2 regions of the Paenibacillus sp. KS1 genome follow, and region 1 is predicted to be linked to the other one. Evidence: predicted binding sites of a transcription regulator. Region 1 holds the regulator's gene; the other holds the start of a gene.
What was found. The regulator LexA, encoded in region 1, represses DNA repair genes until DNA is damaged. The targets are predictions, from matches to a motif close to CGAACATATGTTCG.
Positions count from the first base shown of each region.

Region 1 (8,152 bases):
TATCGCAAAGTATCAACCACTTACTTGAACCAATGAGAGAACGGAGAAGAATGTATCAAAACGATCCCAAAAAGGTCGATGAAATTCTTATATCGGGTACAGAAAAAGCACGCCATGTAGCAAAAGAAACGATGTTAGAGATACGTGATGCAATGAGTATGAACTATTTCTAAGCTGATTGTTTGTTGTACCCAATAGAGTATTAACTTTATACATTCAACCCTACGCTAAGATATTGTGTAGAAGATAAACAGCCAATTTCCTACATGTTAGGGAAATTGGCTGTTTGCTCAGTTATATCACTCGAATGAAATAGTGTACTTAAATAGAACGCAAGTTCACCGATGGGAACGAAATCAATACATGACATTATTTGCAGTTGAGTTGGATAAACGAGGTGAGGAATTTAATGTACGTGCATTATCTGATCACCCAGGAACGATTGTAACGAATTTACCTCAGAATTTATCGGATGAAGAAATGCGCTCAAATGGAGCTTTTGAGTAGTTAAATATGATGAAGTATTTGGTCCTCTTACATACACTATCAATAGTGGTTCATTTTTAGTATGTGTCAACTTGCCTAAATATTTTCAAGTTTGTCATGCATAAATATATAATATTATGTATTTATATAGTATAGTGTATATTGACTAGCAACTATTACATATAGAAAGTAGTGTTGGAAATTGAATCTTTTCTTCACGTATTTACTAGCGGGGCTTGCCGTTGCAATGCCTGTAGGTGCCATGACCGTTGAAATGACAAAGCAAGGGATGAAAAAGGGATTTATGCATGGCTGGGCTGTTGGATTAGGTGGGATGACCATTGATTTTTTATTAATCGTTGCCTTATATATGGGCTTGGCTTCCGTGCTTGCCATCCCTGTTATTCAAATCCCTATGTGGGTTATCGGAGCATGCTTTTTAATTTATTTAGGCTATGATTCCATCAAAAACTCGGATCAAGGCATTACATTGACTGGCGATAAACCGAATGCATCATTTTTCAGTTCCTACCGAAATGGACTGCTCGTCGCTATATCGCCAGGTAATCTTGTGTTTTGGATTTCCGTTTTTGGTGCGGTGCTATCTGATTCGTATGATACGACACAACCGGCAAAATTTCTAATCGTAGGTGCAGGAATATTAGCTGGTATCCTCCTCCATGATGTTGGGTTGCTTGCCATTGTGGCTGTCACGAGAAGAGTCATGAGCCGGACTATGATTAAGCGGATGTCTATTATCGCAGGACTGATTTTATTTGGGTTCGCGGGGTATTTCTTATATGAGTTTTTAGTAGCAATTCAAGGAATACTGTAACAAAACCTAGAGCTGTTAGGGTTCTAGGTTTTTTGCTTTTGTATTTAAAAGGTTGTGTTTTACTTCTGAAATGTCGACTCATTGAAGCGAGTATGACTATTTCTCTTGAAGTGTCCTCCTTTTACATGCTTCAGATGGGCGACGATCATGAAGGAAACGATGACAAGCAAAAACCATGAGCTGAATTTTCCCCACTTTACGAGATTCCAGCCGTTCGTCTGATGTGGATAATACCATGCGCCCAAGAAAGTCCCGATGTTTTCAGCCACCCATATAAAAAATCCGATTAAGACGAACGACAGAACAATCGGCATTCTTCGTGTCACGCCTAATACGGTATATTCCACGTAGGTTCTAAAGAAGATGACGAATAGCAAAATCATCAAAACCCAACGCAAATCGTAAATGAAGTGATGAGTCATGAAGTTGAAGTAAATCGCCGCACCTAGCGGAATCGTTAACCAAGCAGAAGGGTATCGATTTACCTTGACCTGCAGTCGTCGCCACGCTTGACATAAGTAACTTGCCACACTTGCGTACATAAATCCGCTATATAGAGGAACACCCAGTATTTTAGACCAACCGTCTTCCGGATAGCCCCATGATCCCATGTGGATTTTAAATATTTCAAGTGCAAGACCGATGAAATGGAACATACAGATTACTTTACATTCATCCATTGTTTCTATCCCAAACCGGATCATTAGAAACTGCGCCAAGATACAAACAAGCAATAGGAAATCATAGCGATGCATGAATGGAATGTCAATGACCTTCGTGAGTGCCAACATCGCGAAAATATAAGCGGGGAACAAGCAGGACATTGCCTGGTGCCAGCCAAAATTGAGGAATGATTTTAGTTTGAAAAAGTTATTCATAGTTATCTCCTACCTTGTGTTCGTGAAAAATGAATTTTGAACAGTTATACGAGGTGTATCATTAGGTATTATCCTATTCAAATACATGCTTTTAGTCAATAAAAAATTATTGTTATACAATAAATATTTATTGCTAAAGTTGATGTGTGTATATATTCGATGTGGTATAAATCTCTCGAAAACAGGGTTCAAAAGAGTGAACAGTGGTGGTGAAGTTGTTTCGATGAGGATAAGGAGAGGAAGTCGAATTTTATGAATAGAAAAGAGCGTTAATTTTAACTTCCAACTTAATAGGCCAAATATGGATGCAAACAGAAGTGTTCCGTATTGGGTTATCGTTATGCCCGGTCTTGTTCATAAGGCCACTCCTGCAAAAGAAAGGTACTGCTTCTTTTCTAGATGAGATTGTTCAGGTACTGTTCAGTAAATGATATGAAATAATGAGAAAGCAAAATGCCCCGCTCCCTTCATGAAAAGAAGAGAACGAGGCATCAATGTAATGTCTTAATGAAAATCACGGAACAAACCAATAACTTTGCCCAGAATCGTTACATGCTGTAAGCGAATCGGTTCATAGGTTGGATTCTCAGGCTGCAAGCGGATATGATCCTTCTCACGATAGAAAGTCTTAACCGTTGCTTCATCTTCTTCAGTCATGGCTACCACGATATCACCGTTGTTCGCAGTCTGCTGCTGACGTACGATGACAAAGTCGCCATTATGTATACCAGCCTCAATCATGCTATTACCCATGACCGACAACATAAATACATTCTCGTCATCTCCCACCATATGCATAGGAAGAGGGAAGTAATCTTCAATATTCTCTGTTGCGGTAATTGGCTCGCCTGCAGTTACTTTCCCAACGACCGGCACGCGTGCGAAGGAGCGAGAGAAGTCTGTTGAACGTTCAGATTGATCATGGCTAAGCAGTTCAATAGCACGAGGCTTCGTAGGGTCACGTCGAATGAATCCCTTCTTCTCGAGTCGATCAAGATGACCGTGAACAGTGGAACTGGATGCTAGACCAACGGCTTCGCCTATTTCACGAACAGAAGGCGGATAACCTTTAGCTCGAACTTCATCACGTATAAAATCAAGGATAGCTTGTTGACGACTTGATATTTTAGACAAGGGTATCAACTCCAATGAATACTCTTTTGACAAAATTATACCACAGAACCTCCGTTCGTACAAACATAAGTTCTAAAGATTCTGCAGAAAAAGATTGTGAGAAGTTCGTAAATTACGAGAGAGAAACAAGAGAAAGTTAAATGAGGTTAAATGCTTATTTTTCGATAATATAAAGAGGGGAACGAACGTTCTAAAAAAATATTGACTCAAACGTGTGTTCGTGTTAGATTAAATTATACAAGATAACAGAACAAGTGTTTGGGAGATGATTCATTTATGATGTATACAACATATCGTTCAATCTATAAGGTGTCGACAACAGCTTCACAACCTATTCAGAAGAAGCGTTTGTTTCCTTTACGTGTTCGATTCATCATGAGCCTGATTGTATTGTTGTTCATTACTTGTGGAAGCATTGTTCAAGCGCTTGGCATGGATGAAAGCCAAACGGAAATTGTAAATGGAGCTGCTGTGGAGCGCGTACTTGTTCAGCCTGGAGATACACTCTGGGGGATTGCATCCTCTTATAAGCCAGAACATACGGATACACGTCAGTTTATATATGAAATCGTTGAGATGAATCAATTGAAAGGTGATATCTTACCGGCAGGAGAAGTATTGCTCGTTCCGATCCGATGAGTCGGGGTCATTGTCGAATTTACGGTTGAGAAGCTTTGCATTCCTATACATAAGAGCAGACGGTTGGAGGCCCGAAGAGGCCTCTTTTTTGCGATATAAAAGCTTTCTTGCTGCTTGCTTGACAAGCTGTTACCTCCATGTCAAAGTAGAACATATGCTTACACACATGGAGGTACCTGATGAATATCGACAAGCTTATTGCACGAATTAATGAATTGGCCCGCAAACATAAGACAGTGGGGCTGAGCGATGAGGAAATGGAAGAACGCGCGAAACTGCGCGAGGAATATTTGGTTCTATTCCGCAAGCAGGTACGCAATCAATTAGACACTATTCGCTATGTAGAAGATGAAGAAGGAACAGATAACTCTGGATCGAACGGGATCGTTCATTAAATGAACCTTCATCGATAACGATGGATTCACATTATTCGTTTACTATACAGGGGGTTGCGAATTCATGTCTCGCAGTTGGGAACGTAAAGTCCGTCAAAATAGTGAAAAGTTAAACAAACAGCGAATGAAGCAAGGCAAACCGACGTTCGCTGCTGGCAAGCCTGCGCACGAAGAGTTTAAAGGACGCAGCTTCATTATGCCAATCGCTTTAATCGCCTTCGCCATTATGTATGGATTGTTGGGCGGTATCATTACGGACAATCAATATCCAACTCTATATTGGATCACAATCGTGTGTTACGTCGGATTGGGGATTATATTATTCCTGAGAAGACCATTTCTTCGTGTTGGAGCAGGTGAGGTATCTACGATTCGCTGGAATCGTCTCCGTACTCTGTCTGCAAAGGATATGAAGAAAATTGCGATCCAACCTGGTTATGTTGTTATTGAACACACGGGGAAAGGTGCGAATTGGATTTTCTCGCGAGTGCTGAATCGTTATGATACGAATGCAATGGGGGAACGTCTTCGTTCCTTCGCAAATCAACATAAGATTGAATTCGAAGATACATCGAAGAAAGACTCGAAAAAATAGAGAAATCCGATATAGAGGATTCGTTATCATTGTCGCTGTGATGGGAGAGATGAAACTTGGCTATTCGTGCTGTACTGTTCGACCTGGATGATACTTTGTTATGGGATGAGCGTTGTGTTGAGGAAGCTTTTGCTGCAACTTGTAAATACGCGCAAGATAAGACTGGGGTCAATGTAGAACAATTGGAAGCATTCGTTCGTCAAGCTGCTCGTGAATTGTTTGCCTCTTATGAGACTTATCCTTTCACACAGAATATTGGGATTAATCCCTTTGAAGCGCTGTGGGGGAGATTCGCAGAGGGAGAACATCCTGAATTTCGATTGTTGGAACAGCTTGCGCCGATGTATCGACAATCTGCATGGACACAAGGTCTTCAAGCCGCTGGTCAACCTGATGATGCATTAGGTGCCGAGCTGGCGGAGCGATTTATGAGTGAACGTCGTTCTCGTTCGTATGTGTACGATGAGACTTATGAGGTGCTGCGACAATTGATTGCGCAATATCCACTATTGTTGTTAACGAACGGATCGCCTGATTTGCAGCAGGAGAAGCTGAATGGAGAGCGTGAGCTTCTATCCTATTTCGATCATATCGTTATCTCTGGACATCATCCACAAGGGAAGCCTGATCCAGAGCTGTTCAAGCACACGATGTCATTGCTCGGCATCGAACCGCATGAAGGGATCATGATTGGCGACAAATTAACGACGGATATTCTAGGCGCGCAGAATGTTGGCATGCATCATGCATGGCTGAACCGCAAAGGCGTTGAATTGTCTGGCAATATTCACCCTGAATATACGATTGCAAGCTTGCGTGAAATTGAGCAAATTATTGATGAGATAAATTCGAAGGAATCATAAATCGGCGGGGATGTAATTACTTACTCCGCGTGTATGACAAAGAGGCCTGTGGGATCACAGGCCTTTTTGATATACGGTAATCTTCGCGAGGTGTCGGCAAGATTAGTGTGAGTACCTTAATTTGATTACCCTCCACATGAAACTACAAGGGTGAATGTGACAAATGTCATAGGATCGTCACACAATGTTGCTCATTATAGCCCAATGGAGTCATGAGGAATTGGAGAATGCTGTCTATAATGTGATACGATAAATCTAGGATACAGTTGAGGAGTGAACGACGATTATGTTCAACAATAAGAGTAAATTAATCGTACTAACAATGGCAATAGGAGCAATGCTATTAGCCGGTTGTGGAAATAGCTCGTCAGCAGGTGGCGGTCATGAAGGACATGCAGGTCATGGCTCCAGTGATAAACAGGACAGCAAAAATGAGATGCCAGCAATGATTAAGGTAAACTTGCAAGTGCCGGAAGAAGTCAAAATCAATGAAGCTGTCACCATCTCTGCACAGGTCACACAAGAAGAGAAAGCGGTAAATGATGCAGATAAAGTAGAGTTCGAGTTGTGGCTGGATGGGGCTGACCACGAGAAGATTGAGGGGAAGCTCACGAAAGATGGCACGTATCAGATTGAGAAAACGTTTGATAAGGCTGGTACCTACACGGTCATTTCTCATGTGACTGCTCGTGACATGCACTCGATGCCGAAGAAGCAATTTACTGTAAAATAAGAATCTAAATACATAACAAGAATTTATGCGAAGAAGGGGCAGCCTCAGAAGATCCAAATCGGGATCTTGTGGGGCTGCCCCTCTTAATATCAGTAATGGGACGTTTTTTATCGATTATGATTCCGATAATTCAGGAATTACGCCTGTTGGAAAGAAGGATCCGAATACGGATGCGCGATCCATCCTTCTGTTTCAATGAAGAGTCGAACTGCAACAATTTGACGATTATCCATCAGAGTGAAGTAGTGCGGCTTTTCTTCAGGGACGGAAATTACATCCCCAGCTTCCAATTCAACATCCATATAACCGATGTCGTCGCTTCCCTTAATTATGAAAATACCATTTCCGGCCGTAATAGCTCTTACTTCGTCTTCTGTGTGCGTGTGAACCTGTTCAAATTTCTTTAGCAGCTCTTCGATATTGGGAGTAGCGTCTGATAAAGAAATCAAATCCCACGTACGATAGCCCCGTCTTTCAGCCAAATCACGGATTTCTCCTTCATACGTGTCTAAAATGGCTTGCTTCTCTTCATCGGATAGTACGTACTTATCATGCAAAGATGGGGCAAGTTTGTTCGGATCCCAGTGTTCATACAGCACTCCTTGCGCTGATAGGAAAGAACGAACATTTTCTTCGCCAATTATGATTTCGTTCGTGTTTCGGATACGTACCTGTGCCATTTGCAAAATCCCCCGTTTCCCAATGCGATTTATTTATTTAATTATAGTACAGAGGAAATGTTTGGGCAAGAAACATTTTACGATGACTCAATCATGAGTCTTTTCTAATCGGATCACATCTGCTAAACTAGGGTTTAACGTTTAAGACAGAGGGTGGGCAGAGCGATGAAAACAAGAACGATACAGGAACAACTACAAGAACGCATTCTCATTTTAGACGGTGCAATGGGCACGATGATCCAGCAAGCCGATTTAACGCCACAGGACTTTGGAGGCGAACAATTGGATGGGTGCAATGAGATGTTAGTCCTGACACGTCCAGATGTCATTTCTAGAATACACGAACAATATTTAGAAGCGGGCGCAGACATTTTAGAGACGAATACGTTCGGGGCTACCAGTATCGTGCTTGCCGATTATGATATTGCTGATCAAGCACGTGAGTTGAACGTTGCCGCGGCGAAGCTTGCTGTCGAGGCAGCTGCAAAATACAGCACACCAGAATGGCCGCGTTTCGTTGCCGGTGCTATGGGGCCGACGACGAAGACTTTATCGGTTACCGGCGGGGTAACATTTGATGAGCTAATTGACAGTTATTATGAACAGGCAGTCGCGCTTATTGAAACAGGCGTTCATGCGCTCCTATTGGAGACTTCACAGGATACGTTGAACGTTAAGGCGGGTTCGATCGCGATTCAACGGGCATTCGAGTCTACGGGCATCACGCTGCCGCTCATGATATCGGGGACGATCGAGCCGATGGGGACAACGCTTGCTGGTCAAAATATTGAATCATTCTACATCTCCCTAGAGCATTTAAAGCCAATCTCGATCGGATTAAACTGTGCGACGGGGCCGGAATTCATGCGCGATCACTTGCGTACCCTTGCTTCCATCGCGAACTCTGCGATCAG
Region 1 is NZ_MAIS01000024.1:62,446-70,597, reverse strand. It holds gene trpS (tryptophan--tRNA ligase) at 1-173, shown strand, start outside; gene BBG47_RS10510 (LysE family translocator) at 689-1,321, shown strand; gene BBG47_RS10505 (DUF817 domain-containing protein) at 1,381-2,199, opposite strand; gene lexA (transcriptional repressor LexA) at 2,704-3,333, opposite strand; gene BBG47_RS10495 (LysM peptidoglycan-binding domain-containing protein) at 3,610-3,972, shown strand; gene BBG47_RS10490 (DUF896 domain-containing protein) at 4,152-4,367, shown strand; gene BBG47_RS10485 (hypothetical protein) at 4,432-4,962, shown strand; gene BBG47_RS10480 (HAD family hydrolase) at 5,019-5,825, shown strand; gene BBG47_RS10475 (FixH family protein) at 6,112-6,558, shown strand; gene BBG47_RS10470 (1,2-dihydroxy-3-keto-5-methylthiopentene dioxygenase) at 6,696-7,238, opposite strand; gene metH (methionine synthase) at 7,404-8,152, shown strand, end outside.

Region 2 (8,152 bases), on a different contig from region 1:
ATGCACTGTTCCACTCTTCATCTGGGTCTATCGAATGAAGAGCTGTCTCAATATGCCGCTCTTGTACTCCCTTCTGCTTCAGCTCATGCTGAATCCATCGGCGCCCCTTCATATGTCGATTCAAGCGCTGATGCGCCCACTGCATCGCATATGATTTATCATCGACAAGCCACTCACGTTCCAGACGATCAAGCACCTCTTGCACAATCCCATCCTCATAGCCCTTCTGAGCTAGGTTACGGGCGAGTTCAATGCGAGTACGTGGTTTGCGTTGCAAATACTTGATCGCCTGCACGTAGGCCTTATTCCCTTCGTCTGCGCGCAATATCTCCGTGAGCGAGTCCAGAGACAACTCAGTACCTTTCAATAACCGAAACTTTACCATCACATCTTCATGCGCTTCTAGCGGTTCCGCTCCATCGAAATGAATCTTATAACGGCCTGCCTGCCTCTCGATTCGCTCTACACGAGTAATCGTTACGATGCGTTCGCTATCCTTCAAACGACTCTCCTCCATACAAATACATAGAAGCACCTTCGCTTAACGCGAAGGTGCTTGAGCTAACAACAAATTATTCGTCGTCACCTAATTCCAATTCAAATGCATCATCGTCATCTTCACTGACACCCTTATCAGGGATTGTTGTAGTCAGATTGCTTGCTGCACGAATTTGATTTTCGATTGTAAGGGCAATCTCCGAATGTTCCTTCAAGAATTGCTTGGCATTCTCGCGGCCTTGACCCAGACGCTCACCTTCGAAGGAGTACCATGCACCGCTCTTCTGCACGATATCCATCTCTGTACCAATATCGACGATGCTTCCCTCACGAGAAATACCTTCACCATACATAATATCGATGTCCGCCTGTTTGAATGGAGGCGCAACCTTATTCTTAACGACCTTAATCCGAGTGCGGTTACCAATCATGTCCGTACCTTGCTTAATGGTCTCAACACGACGCACATCAAGACGAACGCTGGAATAGAACTTCAAGGCACGGCCACCAGGAGTCGTCTCTGGGTTACCGAACATAACGCCAACCTTCTCGCGAAGCTGGTTGATGAAGATCGCAATCGTCTTCGACTTGCTGATTGCACCAGACAATTTACGCAAAGCCTGCGACATTAGACGTGCTTGCAGGCCGACATGGGAATCACCCATCTCGCCTTCAATCTCCGCTTTCGGCACAAGTGCAGCAACAGAGTCAATAACGATAATGTCTACTGCACCACTTCGTACCAATGCTTCCGCGATTTCAAGCGCCTGCTCCCCTGTGTCCGGTTGGGATAACAGGAGCTCATCGATATTAACGCCAAGCTTGTTCGCATATGCTGGATCCAATGCGTGCTCCGCATCAATAAATGCAGCTTGTCCACCTGTCTTCTGTACTTCTGCGATCGCATGAAGTGCAACCGTTGTCTTACCGGAAGATTCCGGTCCATATACTTCAATAATACGACCTCTCGGCAAACCACCGATTCCTAGAGCTATATCTAATGCAAGCGATCCACTTGGCACAATCTCCACTTGCATGTGATTGGATTCGCCAAGTTTCATGATCGAACCTTTACCGAATTGTTTCTCAATTTGACGCAAAGCCATTTCTAACGCAGCGCGACGATCTGACACAAACTCACTTCCTTCACTGATTCGTTTGATATATACATCATAACGTGTTTTATTCAGTTTGCCAAGCATTTTTTCGAACATACATTCGTTTTTTACGAACGTTTATTACTTTTATTTACATATTATCCAAATACCCACATCTGGTGCACCAACAAAAAAAACCGCAACAAAGCGTGTATATACACTTCGTTACGGTTCTTCCGTATCTTATGATTCGATTGTATCCTCCACTACTTCATTTGTCAACATTTGTTAATGAATATGTACTGTTCGATCCTGCAGCCTTCTCCACAATCGATACATAATAGCATATACAGTACGGCGGCGGATTCCTTCTCGATCTCCGTTCAAACGAAGCTCCTCCACTACGATTTCCCGGCCCTTCTCCGCAATCGCAATATAAACGAGGCCTACAGGCTTCCGCTCGGAGTGAGCTGGTCCTGCTACGCCTGTTATGGCAACTGTGAAATCCGTATCTGCAATATCACGCATCCCTTCAGCCATTGCCTTGGCTGTTGGCTCGCTGACCGCACCAGGCGCATTTTCACCCTCGAGCAGTTCATGAGGCACGCCTAGAATGCGCTCTTTCATCTCATTCGAATAGGTTACCGCCCCGCCGGCAAATACTTGCGAGCTTCCCGGAACAGCTGTGATCATGTCCGCAAACATCCCGCCCGTACAGCTCTCTGCTGCGGACAAGGTCATGCCAAGCTGCGATAACTGCTCCACCAACACCACTGGCAAAGATACATCCTTGGCAGCATACAAATGCATCCCCAATCGGTTGTGAATTTCCTGTTCAACCTGATCAAGCTTCACATCTGCCACGCGCTGATCTATCCCTTTGACGGCTAATCGAACGAGAACCTCGCCTTCCTTAGCATAGGTGGCAATCGTTGTGTCCGTCTGCTGTTCAATGAGATCAAGAAGAGCATTCTCAAGCCCAGATTCACCGATGCCTGCGAACTTCAACATCCGCGTATATAAGGAAGACTGATCAATGAGCTGCTGGCTCTTCAACCACGGAATCGCCTCATTATCGAGCATCGTCTTCATTTCACGAGGTGGTCCAGGAAGCAGTACATATGTAGTACCATCATGCCGCAGGGCATTTCCTACAGCAAGCCCATTCGAGTTCTTCAGTACATCAGCGCCGTCTATCACATTCGCCTGACGCTTATTGCTTTCGACCATTTGTATGCCGCGCCCCGCAAACATCTCGGTCATCTTGGCCATTGCTGGCTCATCATAGGTCATCTTGCGGCCTAACATCTCCGCGAGCACATCCTTCGTCAGATCATCCATCGTCGGTCCCAGACCACCTGTGAAGATAAGCAGATCGGAACGCTTGCATGCCGTTTCAATACATTGTCGAATCCGCACAGCATTATCCCCAACAACCGTATGATAGAACACATCTACACCAACCACTGCCAGTCGCTGCGAAATATATTGCGCATTCGTATTGACGATTTGTCCCAGCAGCAGTTCTGTCCCAACTGCAATGATCTCTGCTTTCATGCCAACCACCATCCCTATTAGTCGTTATCAAGCATTTTACAAGTCTATAAATGTGAATAGGTGCCCCTTCCTGCCCGGAGAGCCGGAACTATGGAAAAAGCACCTATTGACCTATCAGCTTCCGTTATCAATCCGAAAGGTGAAGCACATTTTTATTTTTTACAAAGTAGTCAATTCCCGAGTATACGGTAATTAACGCAGCGACCCAAGTCGCCAAGATGTCAAAACGGAAATGAACGAACGCAAATGGGAAATTGTTCAGCAGCATCGCTGCAATCGCCGTAATTTGGGTTGCTGTTTTCCATTTCCCCCACTTGCTTGCAGCAACAACAGTTCCTTCGAGCAAGGCAACTTGCCTTAGGCCAGTAACCGCAAATTCACGGCTAATAATAACAACCGCAATCCACGCATCACATTTTTGCATCTCAACAAGTGAGATAAGAACCGCCGCTACGAGCAGCTTGTCTGCAAGTGGATCAAGCAGCTTTCCTAAATTTGTAACCATTTTGCGTTTACGGGCGATATAACCATCCAATCCATCGGTACTTGCAGCAATAATGAAGATCAAGGCCGCAATAATCTGGTTGTAAGTAATCGAGAAACCCTCTAGTTCAATCGCAGGCAAATAATCAAAGTTCACCAATAGGAAGAACATCATTATTGGCACAAGAAAAATACGGACTAACGTTATCTTGTTCGCCAGATTCACGCGAGACCCTCCCCGGCTAAGTCAAATTCAAGCGCATGAGTAATCCTTACCTTGACAATTTCCCCAATACTCAATGGCTGGCCGGAAATAAATACTTCCCCGTCAATTTCAGGGGCGTCGAATTGCGAGCGGCCAATGAACACATCATTGCGGCCATCGTAACGCTCAACAAGGACTTCCAATATATCACCAATACGCTTTTCACTTACTTCTTTAGATACTTGGCGCTGAATTTCCATAAGGGTATTCGCACGCCACTCCTTAACATCATCAGGCACATGGTCTGGCAGCCTCGTTGCAGGCGTGTCCTCTTCGGAAGAATAGGTAAATACGCCAAGCCGATCGAACTTCATCTCCCTGATGAAGTCGCATAATCTGTCAAAGTCTTCGTCCGTTTCTCCAGGGAACCCTACGATAATAGACGTACGCAGCGCTACACCAGGAATTCGTTCACGAATTTTATTCACCAGCTCTCGGGAATCACGCTGGCGACCAGGACGTCTCATGCGCTTCAAAATGCTATCTTCACTATGCTGCAATGGCATGTCGATATACTTGCAAATCTTCGGATTGCTCGCAATCGCATCCATAAGCTCCTCAGTAAAAAATCCAGGGTACGCATAGTGCAGACGAACCCATTCCACCCCCGGAATTTTGCTTACTTTATTCATTAACTCCGGCAGCTTGAAACCGTCGTATAAATCTACACCATAATTCGTGGAATCTTGGGCAATTAGGCTAATCTCCTTGACCCCTTGTCCTGCAAGCTGAGCTACCTCAGCAAGAATGGATTCCATTGTACGGCTGCGGAACTTGCCTCTCATGATTGGTATACTGCAAAATGTGCAGTTATTGTCGCAGCCTTCGGCTATTTTGACATATGCCGTATAGCGCGGAGTCGCCACTTTGCGTGGAAGGATGCGATCATAATCGAATACGGGATTGCCTACACGAATCGGCCTGCTTCCTTGCAGGGCTTCATCAACAATATCATTGATTTTGTCAAAATCACCGGTACCAACGATACCGTCAATCTCCGGCATTTCATCAAGCAGCTGCTCCTTGTATCGCTGCGTTAAGCATCCGGATACAATAAGTGCCTTCAAGTCAGCAGTTTCCTTCAAATCTGCTAGTCTTAAGATCGTATTCACCGATTCTTCCTTAGCAGCATCAATGAATCCACATGTGTTGACGATGATTACCGTTGCTTCTTCTTCGTTTTCCACCAGTTCATATCCACGCTCATAAATTAAGCCGGACATAATCTCGGAATCAACCAAGTTTTTGTCGCAGCCCAACGTTACGATTTTAATCTTTTCTGTCATTTTACATCCCCCATAAGGCAGACTCCCATTGGAGTATTTTCACATCCGTATGTCTATGTACCTCATCAAGTATAATACAGGCATGACTTTGGAGTCAAAAAAGCAAAAAGAGCCCAGCATCCTTCCCTCTTGCAGCTTAGTGATGATGGGCTATCGTTTAGCGATAATTCGTAAACTGTAGATCTAGCGGCAGATTTGCACCTCGTAACAGCGTCATAACAGCTTGCAAATCATCTTTACTTTTCCCAGTAACCCGAATCTGATCACCTTGGATTTGACTCTTTACTTTTAACTTCGAATCACGGATCATAATGTTAATTTTCTTTGCTACATCCTGATCGATTCCTTGCTTGCATTTCGCTCGCTGCCGTACCGCAGCAGAAGCTGCAGGTTCAATTTTGCCGAACTCCATATTTTTAATGGCTACGCCGCGCTTGGCCATTTTGGACTGTAAAATATCAATGACATTTTTCAGTTTGTACTCGTCATCCGAGACAATTATCACTTCATCCTTCTCAAGTGTAATTTTACTTTTGCTCCCTTTGAAATCGTATCGAGATTCGATCTCCTTCATTGCTTGTGTAATCGCGTTATTCATTTCCTGTAGATCCAACTTGGATACAATATCAAATGAACTGTCCGCCATCATTAGCTCCCCCTTTACAAATACTGCTGTCAAATCAAATCCTTTGTATGATCATAGTTATGTATATACACAAAGGCATTCTTACACAGACCTAAGCCTGCAAAAGAATGCCCCAGTAGCATGCGATTGTCTAAAAACGGACACGTGCTGGCGCTCGGAACATATCAATAATGCCCAGCAAAATATGAGCCAGTCCGAAGCCTAACACACCGTACCCCCAAACACTTGGCGTCAAGTAATACCCTAACAAGCTGACCACAATACCTGCTCCGGTAACGATCCAACTGGTTGCCATCGCTCGACACCTCACTTGATTTTATTGGAGAATAACAATGATCGCCGCAGCTATTATTGTCTCCTCTCGCAAAGTGAATATGTCATGTATCATGATGAAATTCACACCAAGTGCCTAAGGAAAGACCGCTTACTTAACGTGAGCCTTGGTTCGCATTGTTCGTTGAGGCTTGACCTTGCTTCTCCGTTTGCAGCTTCTGAGCTTCCTCATAAGATACCCACTGCAGACGAATATTTTTGGAGCCTTCGTTATCGGATTTCGTCAATGCTTCGCCAGCAACTGTCACTTCAATTGCTTTGGCATAGCCTGCACGAATGAACATACCTTGTTCGGTCATATCGAACGTAACGGTCTGATCTTTCTCCAATGTTGCATAGTGAAGCTTCTTCCCGTTGCTGCTCTTCTCATGAACAGCCAGCCAGCTTCTGTCGCCTGCCGCTTTAATCTCTACCTTCACTGGCGTGTTTGCTGGAGCCGATACGGTGTATACATCCTCAGAGCGCTTGGAGGATTCCAACATGACGATTGGCTTCTCCACCTGTTTCGGAGGTTCCGGCGTAGTAGGCTTAACCGGCTGCTGAACCGCTCCACCTGCATTGTTTCGTCCTGCTTTGTCGCCATTCGCCGCTCCATTTGAGCCTATTGATGGATTTTGTGTCTCTGTAATATTCGTATCATCAGAAGTGTTATCCGTTGTGCTCGGATTCACTTTCATCACGACGAAGAAATATACTATGACACCAATAAGAATGATGAATGCCCATAGAAGCAGCGTCGATGCCCAGCGTCCGAATCGATCAGACGGAGCTTGTACACTACGTTTCTTCGTACGCATTAGCGGTTCAATTGTTGGCTCTGGTTCCGGCGTTGGGATGTCGTTGCGGTAATACTGCAATACTTCATCAGGATTCAAGCCTACCGTCTCTGCATACGTCTTCACGAAAGCACGTACATAGAACGAACCCGGCAGAACCTTATAGTCCCCTTCTTCAATCGCTTCCAAGTAACGTTTACGTATCTTCGTTGCTTCTTGCACATCATCCAGAGAGAGATTCTTCTCCACTCTTGCTTTTTTCAATAATTGCCCTAATTCTGACACAACTTCACCTCCTGTCCTTAATCCAAGCTGCACTTGCGTACTGCTTTATGTTAAATTTCGTTATAATTTATCGTAAACGATTCATACGTAATTTCCTCATCCGGGTTACTGCGCAATTCAATAATATAATCGAAGAAATCATAACTATAGCCGGTTTCTTGAACAAATATGTCTGGATGCTCTATGACCTTCGTGGATGGCATGTTGATAATTTCATCTAGCAATCCAGCATGCTTCTCATTTGAACGAATTGTACTGACAATACCATCGATAATAAAGATATTGTTTGGATTCAATTCTTCATCCGACATTTGGCTGCGTACGGTCTGCCTGAGCAGCGTCGAAGATACAAACGTCCAGCGCTTCATCGCACACACACTTCCAGCAATGATGGACTCTGTCTTGCCAACCCGGGGCATTCCTCGAAGTCCGATCACCTGATGGCCATCCCGCTTGAATATTTCCCCCAGAAAATCAACCAGCAAGCCAAGCTCATCCCTTGTAAAGCGGAACGTCTTCCGATCATCAGAATCGCGTTCAATATATCTGCCATGGCGTACAGCCAGAATATCAACCAACTTCGGCTGCCGTAGTGCGGACACTGTAATATTGTCAACCTTTTTCAGCATCTGTCCCATGATTTCGATCTTCTCATCATCATCGGTTTGCAGAAGCATTCCTCTTGTCTTGTCTTCCACACCATTAATCGTCAAGATATTCACTTCAAGCATACCAAGCAGCGAAGCAATGTCTCCAAGAAGACCAGGTCGGTTCTTATGTATCTTATATTCCATATACCACTGTTTGTACTCCATGACACACCTCATCCACGGTTATCCGCCGTTTTCCATTCTACAATACATGGGACACAAATTCCACCGGAGTATGGCTAAAAAACGAGAAAAAACGCAATACTTTCTTATTTT
Region 2 is NZ_MAIS01000047.1:10,409-18,560, forward strand. It holds gene BBG47_RS16400 (regulatory protein RecX) at 1-502, opposite strand, end outside; gene recA (recombinase RecA) at 573-1,631, opposite strand; gene BBG47_RS16410 (competence/damage-inducible protein A) at 1,884-3,152, opposite strand; gene pgsA (CDP-diacylglycerol--glycerol-3-phosphate 3-phosphatidyltransferase) at 3,280-3,861, opposite strand; gene rimO (30S ribosomal protein S12 methylthiotransferase RimO) at 3,858-5,186, opposite strand; gene BBG47_RS16425 (YajQ family cyclic di-GMP-binding protein) at 5,344-5,835, opposite strand; gene BBG47_RS29965 (hypothetical protein) at 5,963-6,127, opposite strand; gene BBG47_RS16430 (helix-turn-helix domain-containing protein) at 6,261-7,226, opposite strand; gene BBG47_RS16435 (DUF3388 domain-containing protein) at 7,277-8,041, opposite strand.
Region 2: the regulator LexA is predicted to act here: its motif matches at 1,706-1,719, upstream of recA (recombinase RecA).